Regions from separate parts of the Variovorax sp. 10L426 genome, predicted to be linked through region 3. Evidence: predicted binding sites of a transcription regulator. Region 3 holds the regulator's gene; each other region holds the start of a gene.
The links. The regulator LexA, encoded in region 3, represses DNA repair genes until DNA is damaged. The targets are predictions, from matches to a motif close to ACTGTATNNNNATACAGT.
Positions count from the first base shown of each region.

Region 1: recA (recombinase RecA) is a predicted target of LexA. The motif match lies at 2,246-2,263, and genes of this name have one in related genera.
Region 2: imuA (translesion DNA synthesis-associated protein ImuA) is a predicted target of LexA. The motif match lies at 2,114-2,131, and genes of this name have one in related genera.

Region 1 covers NZ_JBFTJF010000010.1:161,389-166,114, forward strand. Annotated here, with positions in the region: gene argC (N-acetyl-gamma-glutamyl-phosphate reductase) at 1-510, shown strand, start outside; gene recX (recombination regulator RecX) at 583-1,032, opposite strand; gene recA (recombinase RecA) at 1,099-2,184, opposite strand; gene AC1DHL_RS16425 (MarR family winged helix-turn-helix transcriptional regulator) at 2,330-2,815, shown strand; gene AC1DHL_RS16430 (response regulator) at 2,867-3,541, shown strand; gene AC1DHL_RS16435 (sensor histidine kinase N-terminal domain-containing protein) at 3,573-4,726, shown strand, end outside.
Region 2 covers NZ_JBFTJF010000003.1:43,920-48,645, reverse strand. Annotated here, with positions in the region: gene AC1DHL_RS04865 (Y-family DNA polymerase) at 1-1,334, opposite strand, end outside; gene imuA (translesion DNA synthesis-associated protein ImuA) at 1,306-2,097, opposite strand; gene AC1DHL_RS04855 (isocitrate lyase/PEP mutase family protein) at 2,204-3,055, shown strand; gene AC1DHL_RS04850 (aldo/keto reductase) at 3,126-4,004, shown strand; gene AC1DHL_RS04845 (hypothetical protein) at 4,086-4,319, shown strand; gene AC1DHL_RS04840 (hypothetical protein) at 4,330-4,726, shown strand, end outside.
Region 3 covers NZ_JBFTJF010000003.1:363,022-367,747, forward strand. Annotated here, with positions in the region: gene AC1DHL_RS06320 (MFS transporter) at 1-507, opposite strand, end outside; gene AC1DHL_RS06325 (D-2-hydroxyacid dehydrogenase family protein) at 504-1,511, opposite strand; gene AC1DHL_RS06330 (hypothetical protein) at 1,657-2,001, opposite strand; gene lexA (transcriptional repressor LexA) at 2,152-2,826, opposite strand; gene AC1DHL_RS06340 (asparaginase) at 2,899-3,891, shown strand; gene adk (adenylate kinase) at 3,892-4,548, opposite strand; gene kdsB (3-deoxy-manno-octulosonate cytidylyltransferase) at 4,658-4,726, opposite strand, start outside.

The DNA of each region.
Region 1 (4,726 bases), on a different contig from region 3:
GGATTCCCGATCGCCCTCCCCTCCGTCAGCGGCTATTCCGGCGGCGGACGCACCATGATCGAAGCGTACGAAAAGGGCGAGGCGCCGGCGTTTGAAACCTACGCGCTCGGACTCAAGCACAAGCACATTCCCGAGATCATGAAATACACCGGCCTGACCCGTCGGCCGGTGTTCATTCCGTCGGTCGGCAACTTCAAGCAAGGCATGCTGGTTCAGTTGCCGCTGCACCTCGACGACCTGCCCGACCGCCCCAAGGCCGGCGACCTGCACGATGCCCTCGCCTCGCACTACGCGAAGAGCAATACGCCGGAGCAATTCGTGAAGGTGCTTCCGCCCACCACGGACGGCAAGCTCGATGCGGTGGCGCTCAACGACACCAATCAACTCGAGATTCGCGTGTTTCCGAATGAAGACCATCGGCACGCCGTCGTGATCGCCCGACTCGACAACCTGGGCAAGGGTGCGAGCGGCGCGGCCGTCCAGAACATGAAGCTGATGCTGGGGATCTAGCTCGCCCCCAGGTTGCCCGCACTTCGTGTCGGGCGCCCACCCCCTACCGGGGGCAACACCAGCGGGCCGGTGTTATTCATCGGGGTCGTAGCGTAGTACCTTGGAGACCACGGCGCCGTTGAATCCGCGCGCCAGCAGGAATCGCGTCTGCTTCGCTCGCTCCGTCCCATCCTGCGGAAGGGCATCGAAGCGGCGGCGCCACACTTCACGAGCCCGGTCCAGTTCGCTGCCTTGCAGGCTTGCGACTGCTTCAGCGACAGCCTCGGGCGCGATGCCTTTGTGAAGCAGTTCCTGGCGCACACGCGCCGCGCCATGCCGCGCTGCGCGCTGATGCAGCACCGACTGCACCACCCTCGCCTCGCTGATGAAATCCTTGGCGGTCAGTTCGTCCAGCGCGCGCGACAGCTCGCCGGGTTGTTCCTCGTATTTCGCGAGCTTGCGTTCAAGCTCCGCGCGTGAGTGTTCGCGCTGGCTCAGCAGGCGAAGCGCGCGGCCCTTGAGGGATGGTGCGGCAAAGGCCATGACATGAATGATCGCTGCGTGTCAAAACCGCGCCCGCCGCGTCGGCGGGTGCTTCTGCAGGAAGCCTTACTTCCCGGCTTTCTCGGCCTTCTCGGCCGGTGCGTCCGCCGCCTCGGTCAGCAGCAGCGGGATGCCCAGCGATTCGCGCACCTTGTTCTCGATTTCGCGCGACAGCTCGCGGTTCTCGCGCAGGAACTCACGCGCGTTATCGCGGCCCTGCCCGATCTTCTCGCCGTTGTAGGCGTACCAGGCGCCCGACTTGTCGACGATCTTGGCGGTCACGCCCATGTCGATGATCTCGCCCTCCCGACTGATGCCTTCGCCGAAGAGGATGTCGAACTCCGCAGTCTTGAAGGGCGGCGACACCTTGTTCTTGACCACCTTGACCTTGGTCTCGTTGCCGATCGCCTCGTCGCCCTTCTTGATGGTGCCGATGCGACGGATGTCCAGGCGCACGGAGGCGTAGAACTTCAGCGCATTGCCGCCGGTGGTGGTTTCGGGCGAGCCGAACATCACGCCGATCTTCATGCGGATCTGGTTGATGAAGATGACCATGCAGTTGGTCTTCTTGATGGTGGCCGTGAGCTTGCGCAGCGCCTGGCTCATGAGGCGTGCTTGAAGGCCGGGGAGCGAGTCGCCCATTTCACCTTCGATTTCGGCCTTGGGCGTGAGCGCGGCGACCGAGTCGACCACGATCAGGTCGACCGCGCCCGAGCGAACCAGCGAATCGACGATCTCGAGCGCCTGCTCGCCGGTGTCGGGCTGACTGATGAGCAGGTCGGACAGGTTCACGCCGAGCTTCTGGGCGTATTGCACGTCGAGTGCGTGTTCGGCATCGACGAAGGCGCAGGTGCCGGCCTGGCGCTGCATTTCGGCGATGACCTGGAGGGTGAGCGTGGTCTTGCCCGAGGATTCCGGACCGTAGATCTCGATCACGCGGCCGCGCGGCAGGCCGCCGACGCCAAGCGCGATGTCGAGACCCAGCGAGCCGGTAGAGACCACCTGGATGTCTTCGAGCGCTTCGCCCTCCCCCAGACGCATGATCGCGCCCTTGCCGAACTGCTTTTCGATCTGGGCCAGGGCGGCCTGCAGGGCCTTGGCCTTTTCGCTGCTGGCGACCGAGATGCTTGTGCCCTTGACGACTGCGTCCATGTGAAAACTCCTTGAATATCAATGGGTTGTATTGGATTCATCCATCTGCTTTTAACCACAGGCTGGATGCTTGAACAGTAGTGTAGGGGCTGATGAATGGGCGATGGTCTGTTTTTTGGTCAGTTTGCTTTACTATCGATCGACGATGACTGACGCGGCATTCTCAATCGACCATGACGCCTGGCGGCAAACCCATCTGGGCCGGTTGCTGGGTCACGCCATGCGCCGCTTCGACGAACGCGTGCTGGCGTTGATGGCCCACGACGCCGAGGTGCCACTGGCGCTTTCCAACCTCGCGGCACGCGCGCAGGTGAGCGCAGCCCACATCCACATCACGCGGCATCTGTCGCGCGAAGGCTCGCGCCTCACGGACCTGGCTGAACGCGCAGGAATGACCAAGCAGGCCATGGGCACGCTGGTCGACCAGTGCGAGGCTTGGGGCCTGGTGACGCGCGGCCCCGATCCGCTCGATGCGCGCGCGCGCCGCGTGATGTTCACCACCGATGGACTGGCGTGGCTGGAAGCCTTCCGAAACGCGGTGGCCCAGGCCGAAGCCGAGTTCCGCGCGAGCGTCGGCGATGACGTCGCCACCGTGGTAACCATCGGACTCGAAGCCTATGCCGCGTCCTAGAATTCCGGAAGGGCGGCGGCCTGTGCAAGCCGCGATGTCTGGAGGCACGGGATGCGAATACTGATTGCGGAAGATGACCAAGTGCTGGCCGACGCGCTGCTGCGAAGCCTGCGCACCTCCGGCTCGGCGGTCGACCACGTGGCAACGGGGTCCCAGGCCGACGCCGCACTGATGACGAACAGCGAGTTCGATCTGCTCATTCTCGATCTCGGCCTGCCCAACATGCATGGCCTCGAGATCCTCAAGCGACTGCGCGCCCGCGGCTCGCAACTGCCGGTGCTGGTGCTGACCGCGGCCGACAGCGTCGAGGAACGGGTCAAGGGCCTCGATTACGGCGCGGACGACTACATGGCCAAGCCTTTTTCGTTGCAGGAACTGGAGGCGAGGGTGCGCGCGCTCACGCGGCGCGGCATGGGCGGCACCAGCAACGCCATCAGGCACGGCCCGCTGGTCTACGACCAGGCCGGCCGTGTCGCGACCATCGACGGCAAGATGATCGAACTCTCGGCACGCGAACTCGGCCTGCTCGAAGTGCTGCTGCAACGTGCAGGCCGCCTGGTGAGCAAGGACCAGTTGGTTGAACGCCTGTGCGAGTGGGGCGAGGAAGTCAGCCTCAACGCCATCGAGGTCTATATCCACCGCCTGCGCAAGAAGATCGAGAAAGGCCCGGTTCGCATCGCCACGGTGCGCGGCCTCGGCTACTGCCTCGAAAAGATTCCCTCCTGATGCGCCAACGCGCGTAGCCTGGGCAAGCCGGGTGAAACTTTTTCAGCGCGCGCAGCGCTCTCTTTTCGGCGAGATCCTCGACTGGATGCTGACGCCGCTCCTGCTCCTGGTGCCGGTCAGCATCGGGGTCACGTGGTTGGTGGCACAGGGCATTGCCAACGCGCCGTTCGACCGCGCCCTCGAATCCAATATCCAGACGCTCGCACGACTGGTCGAGGTCGAGCATGACCGGGTCCAGTTCGTCCTGCCGCAGCCGGCGCGCGAGATCCTGAGCGGCGACGACGTGGACCGCGTGTACTACCAGTTGCTCGACGGACACGGCACGCTGCTCAGCGGCGAGCGGGACGTGCCGTTTCCCGGCACGGACGATCCGCCGTCGCCGGGCGTGGTCTACCTGAGCAGCAGCGAGATCCATGGGCAGCCGGTGCGGGTGGCCTCCCTTTGGATAGCCGGCAGCACGCCCGACGCGCCGATGGCGCTGCTGCAGGTGGCCGAGACACGCGAGAAGCAATCGATTCTCGCCACGGAAATCATCAAGGGCGTGTTGCTGCCGCAGTTTGCGATCCTGCCGCTGGCGGTGCTGCTGATCTGGCTCGCGCTGGTGCGCGGCATCAAGCCGCTGTCGGTGGTGGAGGCGCGCATTCGCGAGCGCCGGCCGGGCGACCTGAGTCCACTGGACGAATCCTCCGTGCCGCTCGAAGTGGTGCCGCTGGTGCTGTCGGTCAACGATCTGCTGAGCAAGCTCAACGACTCGATCGGCACGCAGAAGCGCTTCCTGGCCGATGCGGCGCATCAGCTCAAGACGCCGCTCGCCGGGCTGCGCATGCAGGCCGACCTGGCGCAGCGCGAGGGCGCCAACGCGGATGAGCTCAAGCAGTCGCTCAAGCAGATCGGCCGCGCGAGCGTGCGTGCGACCCACACGGTGAACCAGCTCCTGTCGCTCGCCCGCGCGGAAAGCAGCGGCGCCAACATCGGCCGGCAACCGTGCGATCTCGCGCGGCTCACCATCGAGGTCGTACGCGAGGCCGTACCGCGTGCGATCGACAAACGTATCGACCTCGGCTACGAAGGCGCCGAGGCAGGTGCACCGGGGGTCGTGCTCGATGGCAATCCGACGCTGCTCAAGGAGTTGGTGCGCAACCTGCTCGACAACGCGATCAACTACACGCCTTCGACGCCCGAACG
Region 2 (4,726 bases), 320 kb from region 3:
CGAACTGCCGGGCGGCCGCCCTCTTCCACGCCGCCCCACCAGCCGGCTTCGACCCGCTGCGGACCGATCAGCCTGCGCAGCGGTCCGCAGTAGTACGGGCGCTCGCCGTCCATGTCGAGGCGCAAGGGTTCGGGAAGAAGCCAGGTCGGATAAATTGGCACACCCCCAGGTTGGCTCACTTCGTGTAGCCGCCCACCCCCTTGCAGGGGGCAACACCTGTGGCCCGGCAAAGCCGGTTCCACGGTGTTTCCGGAACGGGCCTCGCTGCGCTGGCCGGGGGCGCGACCCCTGTGCAAGGCGGGCTGCCAGGCCTGCATGCGCTCCGGCCGGTGATCGGCCTGCGCCGTGGGAACGAGCACTTGCTGCGGACCGAGCCGTGCGCTGAGCCGCTCGACCATTTCATGGAGCTTGTCGCCCTTGCGGTTGTCCTCCGGCAGGAAGCTCGTGCTGGCGCCGGCCCACGGATCGGTTTCGAGCGAGCGCAGCCGCAGCCAGCTCGCGGGCGCTGCCAAGGTGGTGAGCGCGAGTTTCTCGGCCAGCAGCCGGCGCAGGTGCGCCATGTCCTGCGTGGGCTCGGCAGTGCGCACGGTGATGTGCTGGTGCGGCGGCAGGTTCACGCCGTTGAAGCGCTTGAGGTCGAGCGTCCATTGCAGTTCGAGCGCACGTGCGCCGCGCTGGCGTGCGCGCAGCCAGATCTGCAGCGCCGCGAGCAGGCGGTTGGCCGACCACATGAGTTCGTTGGCGCCCTCGGCCAGCGCGGGCAGTTCGAGCTTCTGCTCGAACACATCGGGCAGGCTGAGCCACGCATGGGTTTCGGGGCGCAAGCCCCAGGCCATGTCGAGCGCCTCGCGCAGCCCGGCGCCAAAGCGCCGCGACAGGCCGCCGCGCGGCAAGGCGGCCACATCGCCCCAGGTGCGGCAACCGAGCCGCGCGAGCAGTTCAAGGTGATCACGCGCGGCGCTCAGTGTGTCGAGCGGCAGGCCGGCGGGCATGTCGTCGGGGCGATGCTCACCGCGCACAAAGAGGCGCAGCCGCGCCAGCGCCTCCAGGCTGGTCGCGCCCTGCGCGCCTTTCAGGGCCGCATCGGGCGCGGGGTTGGCGTTGGATATCTGGCGCATCAAGCCCAGCCGACCGCCCCACAGTCTTTCGCAGGCGGAGACTTCGAGCATCAGCGCTTCGTCCTGCCAAGCCACGTGCGGCGTGAATTGCAGCGCCCACCAGCCCAGGGCTTCGGTGGGCGGCAGGGGGCCATTTGCGCGACCCGCACCCCCTGCAGCCGGCGCAGCCCAGCCCAGAGGTGGGCTTTCACACCACTGCAAGGCGATCCAGTGCATGGCGTCCTTCCTTCCACGCATCGATGCGCACCACGGTGGCCGCATCGCCCGCCGGCGCCGTGCCCTGCTGCTGCAGGCGAATCTTGCGGCGCAGCCGGGCGGCGGCGAGCAAGGCGCTCATGCGCTCGCTGCGCGCCGGCAGCACCACCGGCGTCGCGAGCGGCGGACCGCGGCGCTTGAGGATGTGGAGTTCGATCTGCGCCGCATCGGCCGCGCTGCGCACGATGTGCAGCCGCAGCCGTGCCGGAGAAGCCGCATGCGCCACCGCCTCGGGCCGGCAGACGAAAAGCAGCGCATCATGCTGCGCCGCCGCCAGTTGAAGCCGCCGCAATTCGCCGACCCGGGCCTGCGGCAGCCAGGCCAGCACGGCGCCGACATCGGCGCAGCGCAGCGCCTGCTCGCAGGCCCACAGTCGGGCGGCCGCGGCGTCGCTTCGGACCCACATCAGCGCTTCGGGCCGCAGGCCGTGCGCGGCGAGCGAGGCGCCGAAGGGCTCGCAGGGCGCGCCGATCAGCACCACCGGGCCGTCCCGCGCTTCCGCTGCCTGCACCAGGCCGGGCAGCACCAACTGCCAGACAGGGTCTTCGGGCGCGGCCTGCAGCAGTTCCGTCATGGCGCCGACCGGCCAGCCGCCCCCCGGCAGCTGCGCGTCAAGCGCAGCGTGGCCGGTGCCGATGACCTGTGCGTCGGCGCTGCCGAGCTCGTCGGCATGCCAGACGCCGCGACCGGCAGCAAAGGAAGAATCGAGGAAAGGGAGGCCCATGATGAAAATGTGAATGACTGTATTTTCATACAGTATTTTCTACCCTGCAACTGGACGGCCCAAAGAGAAAAGAAGGAAACTGGCAAGCCAACAAGGAGATTTCCTGATGACTTCATCCCCCACACAGATGACGCAGGTCTCGCAGGCCGACAAGGCCCGGACCTTCCGCGCCCTCCACGAATCCAGCGAGGGATTCATCATTCCGAACCCCTGGGACGTCGGCACGGCGCACCTGCTCGCCCGGATGGGATTCAAGGCACTGGCCACCACGAGCGCCGGCCTGGCCTTCTCGCTCGGCCGGCCTGACAACGCGATCTCGCGCGACGATGTGCTCGCGCATCTCCGAAGTCTCTCGACCATCGACCTGCCCGTGAGCGCCGACCTGGAAAACGGCTTCGGCGACGATCCCAAGGAAGTCGCGCAGACCATTCGGCTCGCGGCCGAGGCCGGCATCGTCGGTGGATCGATCGAGGACGCCACCAACCGCGCCGACGATCCCATCTACGGCCGCGAGCTTGCGGTGGAGCGCATCCGCGCCGCCGTGGAAGCGGCCCGCGCGCAGCCCTTTCCCTTCACGCTGACCGCGCGCGCCGAAAACCATCTCCACGGCCGCAACGACCTCGCCGACACCATCGCGCGCCTGCAGGCCTACCAGGAAGCCGGCGCCGATGTGCTCTATGCGCCCGGCCTCGTGACCCGCGAAGACATCTCGACGGTGCTGCGCGAAATCGACCGCCCCCTGAACGTGCTGATGGGCCTCGGTGCCGTCACCCTCGACGCGAAGACGCTGTTCGGGCTCGGCGTGCGCCGCATCAGCGTCGGCGGTTCGCTGGCCCGCGCCGCAATGGGCGCTTTCCTGCGCGCCGCCAACGAGATGCGCGAGCACGGCACCTTCACCTATGCCAGCACGGCCGTGAGCCATCGCGAGATCAACGCGATGTTCGCCCGCGAACCCTGAGCCAGGCATTGAACGTGCGATGACGGACGGCGGCTTCCTCCTCACGCGCACCCAGTTGCTGCGGCTGGGCATGGCGCTGTGCGCCGGCGTCGCGCTCCCTTCCCTCGCACAGCAAGGCAGACCGAAGATGAACACCCGTCCCATTCCCTCCACGCAGGAAGCCTTGCCGGTGGTCGGCTGCGGCACCTGGATCGGCTTCGACCAACGCCCCGGCACCGTCGAATACCAGCGGCTTCCGGGCGTGCTCGATGCCCTGTTCGCCGCCGGCGGCACGGTGATCGACAGTTCGCCGATGTATGGCCGCTCCGAAGAAACCACCGGTGAGTTGCTCGCCGCATCGAAGCAGCACGACAAGGCCTTTCTCGCCACCAAGGTCTGGACCTCGGGCCGCGAGGCCGGCATCACGCAGATGGAGCAATCGTTCACGCGACTGCGCACCGAGCGCATCGACCTGATGCAGGTCCACAACCTCGTCGACTGGAAAACGCACCTCGCAACCCTTCGCGGCTGGAAGGACAAGGGCCGCGTGCGCTACATCGGCATCACGCACTACACCGAATCGGCGTATGGCGAAGTCGAAGCCGTGCTTCGCGCGCAGAAGCTCGACTTTTTGCAGATCAACTATTCGCTCGATGCGCGCGCGGCCGAGCAGCGCTTGCTGCCGCTTGCGAGCGAACGCGGGGTAGCCGTGATCGTCAACCTGCCCTTCGGCGGCGGTGGGCTGCTGCGCAGGCTGCGTGACAAACCGCTGCCGGGCTGGGCGGCCGACATCGCCTGCACGAGTTGGGCGCAGGTGCTGATCAAGTTCGTGCTGAGCCATCCGGCCGTGACCTGCACCATTCCCGGCACGAGCCGGGCCGAGCACATGGCGGAAAACGCGGCGGCCGGCGCGGGGACGTTGCCGGATGCCGCGTTCTGGCGGAAGAACTCGGCGTCGCTGCCTGGCTAGGCCAGTCCGAGCCTTGATCCACGGCGGGCCACCACAAACTCGTGGAGAGATTAATAACGGTTCTGCCGAACCTATAATGAATTGAAGAAAGTCACCAACTACCCGGAGTGGATCATGTCGGTTGCTGCCCGCACCCTCGCAGCTGCCCCTTCTCCCCAGAAGCGTCAGGCTCCAACCCCTGTTGTTCAGTACAACATTTCTGACAAGGGCGTCGCGTCGATTGACGCGAACGTAGCGCTGCAGAACGCGATCGTTCAAAAGCAGTTGACCGCAGTTGCCCGTCTGCGGGAGGCCGCCGCCCGCGCCGCCAAATAATCGGCCCGGCTTGGACCCGACAATCGCCCTCCTGCTGCCGCTCATCGGCGGGCATCAGTTCATCGTCGGCTATACGGCGCTCAAGTACAAGGTTGCTCGTGAAGACGGGCACAGGCTGTACTTTCGTGTTGCATATCATGGTGTGTGCCTGTTCGTCATCTCGCTGTTGATCTTCGCAGGCATCTACTGGGCCCTGAATCAATATGCATGGTTTCCTGCGGTCGAAGCGACGCTTATCGGCATCGCCAAGCCATTGCTCAAGTCACCAGAAAACATACCCCCGCAACTTGGCTTCTTTATCGTATGCCTGATCTCTGTGGCCCTGGGTCGAATCGGCCCGATGGTGCTCAACAAGCTCAACAAGAGCCGCATCGATCAGGCCCTGTGGAAGGCAGCGGAGGAAAATG
Region 3 (4,726 bases):
CGCGATCAGCATGAATGCCGCCCGCCATCCGAAGTGGCCCCCGATCAGCGCGCCGATCGGAAGGCCCAGCACGGACGCCATGGACCATCCAAGAAAGACGAAGGTGACGGCGCGCCCACGTTCCTCGGCCGGCACCAGCAGGCCTACGCAGGCCGCTGCTTGCGGCGTGAAGATGGCCGGCGACACCACCGTCAACATCCGGACGAAGAGCAGTCCGCTGAAATTCGGCATCAGCGTTGCAACCAGGTGCCCGCAGGCGTACCACAGCATCGTGCAGGTCAGCAGCACACGGCGGTCCCAGCCCGCGACCACGGCGGCAAGCAACGGGGCTCCGAGGCACATCACGACCGCTGCTGCGGTGATCAACTGACCTGCCGTTGCAGCACTGACCTGCAGTGACCCACTGAGTTCGTTGAGCGTGCCGGGCACGACCATCACGCCCGTACCGATCACGAAATTGCCGGCCAGCAGGGCCCATAGGGCGGCTGGCGGCGCAGGTTGTCTCAACGGCGGACCTGCAGCGCGCCGGGATTCACGATATTGGTCGGATTGCCCTTGATGAAGCTGACGACGTTGTCGAAGGCCTGCCCGAAATACAGTTCGTAGCTGTCTTGCTCGACATAGCCGATGTGCGGGGTGCAGATGCAGTTTTCGAGCCGGAGCAGGGCGTGGCCTTGCAGCGGTGGTTCGCTCTCGAAGACGTCGATGGCGGCCAAACCGGGCCGACCACGATTGAGGGCGGCAAGGAGGGCGTCCTGCTCCACAAGTTCTGCGCGCGAGGTGTTCACGAACAAGGCTGTCGGCTTCATGCGCGAGAGGTCTTCGAGCGTCACGAGGCCGCGGGTCTCTTCCGTCAGCCTCAGGTGGACCGACAACACATCGGCTGCGGCGAAGAAGGTCTCACGGTCCGGCGCCACCTGGAAACCATCGGACCGTGCCTTCGCGCAGCTTTGCTCGCGGCCCCAGATCACCACCTGCATGCCAAAGGCCTGGCCATAGCGCGCGACCAGTTGCCCGATGCGGCCGTATCCCCAGATACAGAGGGTCTTGCCCTTGAGCACCGAGCCCAGCCCGAAATTCGACGGCATCGACGCCGACTTGAGGCCCGACTGCTGCCAGGCGCCATGCTTCAGGTTGCTGATGTATTGAGGCAACCGGCGCATGGCGGCCATGATCAGCGCCCACGTCAGTTCGGCTGGCGCCAGTGGCGAGCCTGTGCCTTCGGCCACGGCGATGCCAAACTCCGAACAGGCGTTCACGTCGATGTGACTCCCGGCCCGGCCCGTCTGGGAAATGAGCCTGAGCTTGGGCAGCTTTTCGATCAGCTGCCTGGAAATCTGGGTGCGCTCGCGGATCAACACGATCACTTCGGCGTCCTTGAGGCGCACCGAGAGCTGACCAATGCCCTTGACCGTGTTGGTGTAGACCTTGGCAGCATAGGCGTCGAGCTTGGCAGCGCACTGCAGCTTGCGCACCGCGTCCTGGTAGTCGTCGAGGATCACAATGTTCATGGCGTGCCATTGTGCCTCGCACCACAGGCATGCTGTGTCGGCGCGTTGCTCAGCCTTCGCTCATCTCGAACAATTTTGCGGCGCTACCGGGGGGCCGTCGTCGCCGTGGGTCGAGACGAGCGCCTCGGACCACGGTCTTGCGCTTTCAATGCAAGTGGGCGCGATGAGCCGACGCATCGGCCGCTTCAAGTGCAACCAGCCTGTCGAGCTCGGCGCATACGTCGGCCATGCGACCTGAAATCACGACGCGGCTCGGATGCCGACCGGGTTGCTGAGCATCGACCATGCGCACGACACGCAGCGGCCGCGCGGCGGCAGGCGCATCGGCCCGGGTTGCCGGGCTCTGGCGCGACCCGCAACTCGGGCGAACACCCACATACCGCAGGCCCGACGTGCTGATGTGGCCTGAACGGCGTGATGGCATCCACCGGTTGGCCAATGTCTGCAAAGGCGTGATCAGGTCGACGATGCTAAGAAGAGCGATTCCCATGTGAACTCCAGAAAGGTCAGAGATTGAACACAGGCAGGATTGCTTTCATCGGCCTCGACAGGGTGATGGCTCTATGCCATACGCCCGCCACCTGTCGCGGCCGTCAATGAGGCGAAAGCGGTTGCAACCGTGTTCGCTTGCCAGAGTGGGCTACATCAGCATCGTGTTGCGGATCAGCCCGACGGCGAGGCCTTCGATTTCGAAGGGCTCGCCGGGCTGGACGATGATGGTCGGGTAGTCGGGGTTTTCGGCGTGAAGCTCGATGACCTGTTTGTTGCGCTTGAGCCGCTTGACCGTGACCTCATCGCCCAGGCGGGCGACCACGATCTGGCCATTGCGGGCCTCCTTGGTGGCCTGGACCGCGAGCAGGTCGCCATCCATGATGCCGGCGTCGCGCATGGACATGCCTCGCACCTTGAGCAGGTAGTCGGGCTGGCGCTGGAACAGCGTGTTTTCGACGTAGTAGGTTTGATCGACGTGTTCCTGCGCCAGGATCGGCGAACCGGCTGCCACGCGGCCGATCAGCGGGAGAGCGAGTTGCGCCATGCCGGGCAGGGACAGTGAAAACTGATTGTTTCGAGATTCATTGAGCGCGCGCAACGCATCGCCCTTGAGGCGAATACCACGCGAAGTGCCGCTCACGAGCTCGATCACGCCCTTGCGCGCCAGCGCCTGGAGGTGCTCTTCCGCGGCATTGGCAGACTTGAAGCCCAGCTCTGTGGCGATCTCGGCACGCGTGGGTGGCGCTCCGGTGCGCGCGATGGCGCTTTGGATCAAGTCCAGAATCTGCTGCTGACGGGCGGTAAGCTTGACTGCAAACTGCATGGTGGCTCCTCAGGGAACTGGCTGAATATCCAGTACCTGTATTTTTAACCAGTTTTCGGTGGTTGGCAAGCAATGGACGAAATCAATCAAGGCGACAAGCGCAAGGTCATCGTGCTTGGCACGGGCGGGACGATTGCAGGCCGTGCCAAGTCCTCTGATGACAACATTGGCTACACCGCCGGCCAGGTCGGCGTGGAGGAATTGCTGGGCGGCATCGATGCGCCGCCTGGTGTCGTCCTGTTGGCGGAGCAGGTCGCCCAGGTCGACAGCAAGGACATGACCTTCGCCATCTGGCAGAAGCTGGCACTGCGGTGCGCGCACTGGCTGGCTCAGCCCGACGTGGCGGGTCTCGTCATCACGCACGGGACCGATACGCTGGAAGAGACGGCGTTCTTTCTTCATTCGGTTCTGGCACCCTCGAAGCCAGTGGTGCTCACGTGTGCGATGCGTCCCGCCACGGCGCTGGCGCCCGATGGGCCACAGAACGTGCGGGATGCCATCGTCGTTGCCGCGACACCGGGCGCGAGCGGCGTCGTGGTCGTGTGCGCGGGGACGTTGCACAGTGCGCTCGATGTTCAGAAGGTGCATACCTACAGGCTGGACGCCTTCGACTCCGGCGATGCCGGACCGCTGGGTTACGTCGAGGAGGGAAGCGTCAGGATCGTGAGGTGCTGGCCGTCTGCCGTGCCCGATGCGCAGCATGTTTTCGATCGTGTAGCCGTCATCAGCGAATGGCCACGCGTCGAGATTCTCTTGAGTCACGCCGAGGCGCGCGGCAGCATTGTCGATGCGCTGCTGCGGGAGCGCGAAGCGGGCTCCGCTGAGCCGCTGCAAGGTCTTGTGTTGGCCGCGACGGGAAACGGAACCTTGCATCACGCGCTGGAGGCCGCGGCGTTGCGGGCTCAGGCGGCAGGGGTGGCTGTGGTTCGTGCGACGCGTTGTTCCCAAGGTCGCATCTTGCCGAGGCAGAGTGAGCTTCTTCGGGATGCGGGCGCGCTGACGCCGGTCAAGGCGCGCATCGAACTCATGCTGGAACTGCTGGCCGGTCGGCCAGCAGACCGATGATCAGCTGGTCAATGCGGCAAGCGCGCGTAGAGTGATGTCGTCAACCGTTCCGACGCCGCTGATCGAACGGTACTTGGGCGCAGCGGCCGGTTCGGCCTTGGACCACTGGGAGTAGTAGTCGACCAGCGGCCGCGTCTGCTGGCTGTAAACCTCGAGTCGCTTGCGAACGGTCTCTTCCTTATCGTCTTCGCGCTGGATCAGGTCTTCGCCCGTCAGGTCGTCTTTGCCTTCGACCTTCGGCGGATTGAACTTCACGTGATAGGTGCGCCCGGACGCCGGATGTGAACGACGACCGCTCATGCGTTCGACGATGTCGGAGAAGGGGACGTCGATTTCAAGCACGTAGTCGAGCTTGACGCCGGCCGAACGCATCGCCTCGGCCTGGGGGATGGTGCGCGGAAAGCCGTCGAACAGGAATCCCTGCGTGCAATCCGGCTGCGCGATGCGTTCCTTGACGAGGTTGATGATCAGGTCATCGCTCACCAAGGCGCCCGATGCCATGATCGACTGCGCTTGCAGGCCGAGCGGCGTACCGGCCTTGACAGCGGCGCGCAACATGTCGCCGGTCGAGATTTGGGGGATTCCGTACCTCTGGCAAATGAAGGCCGCTTGCGTGCCTTTGCCCGCCCCGGGGGCGCCCAACAATATCAGTCTCATGGTGTCCTCGGAAGGTTCTTTGAATTTGTGTCGCGCCATGCGGCCCTCAAGGGAATTCGCAGGCGGAGATGGCGTCGAGGATAGCACGCGCTACCCGACCGCCCCGAAGTCAGTCGGCGGCGAGAAGGGCGCGAACGCGCGCCAGATCTTCCGGCGTATCGATCCCCGGACCCGGGGC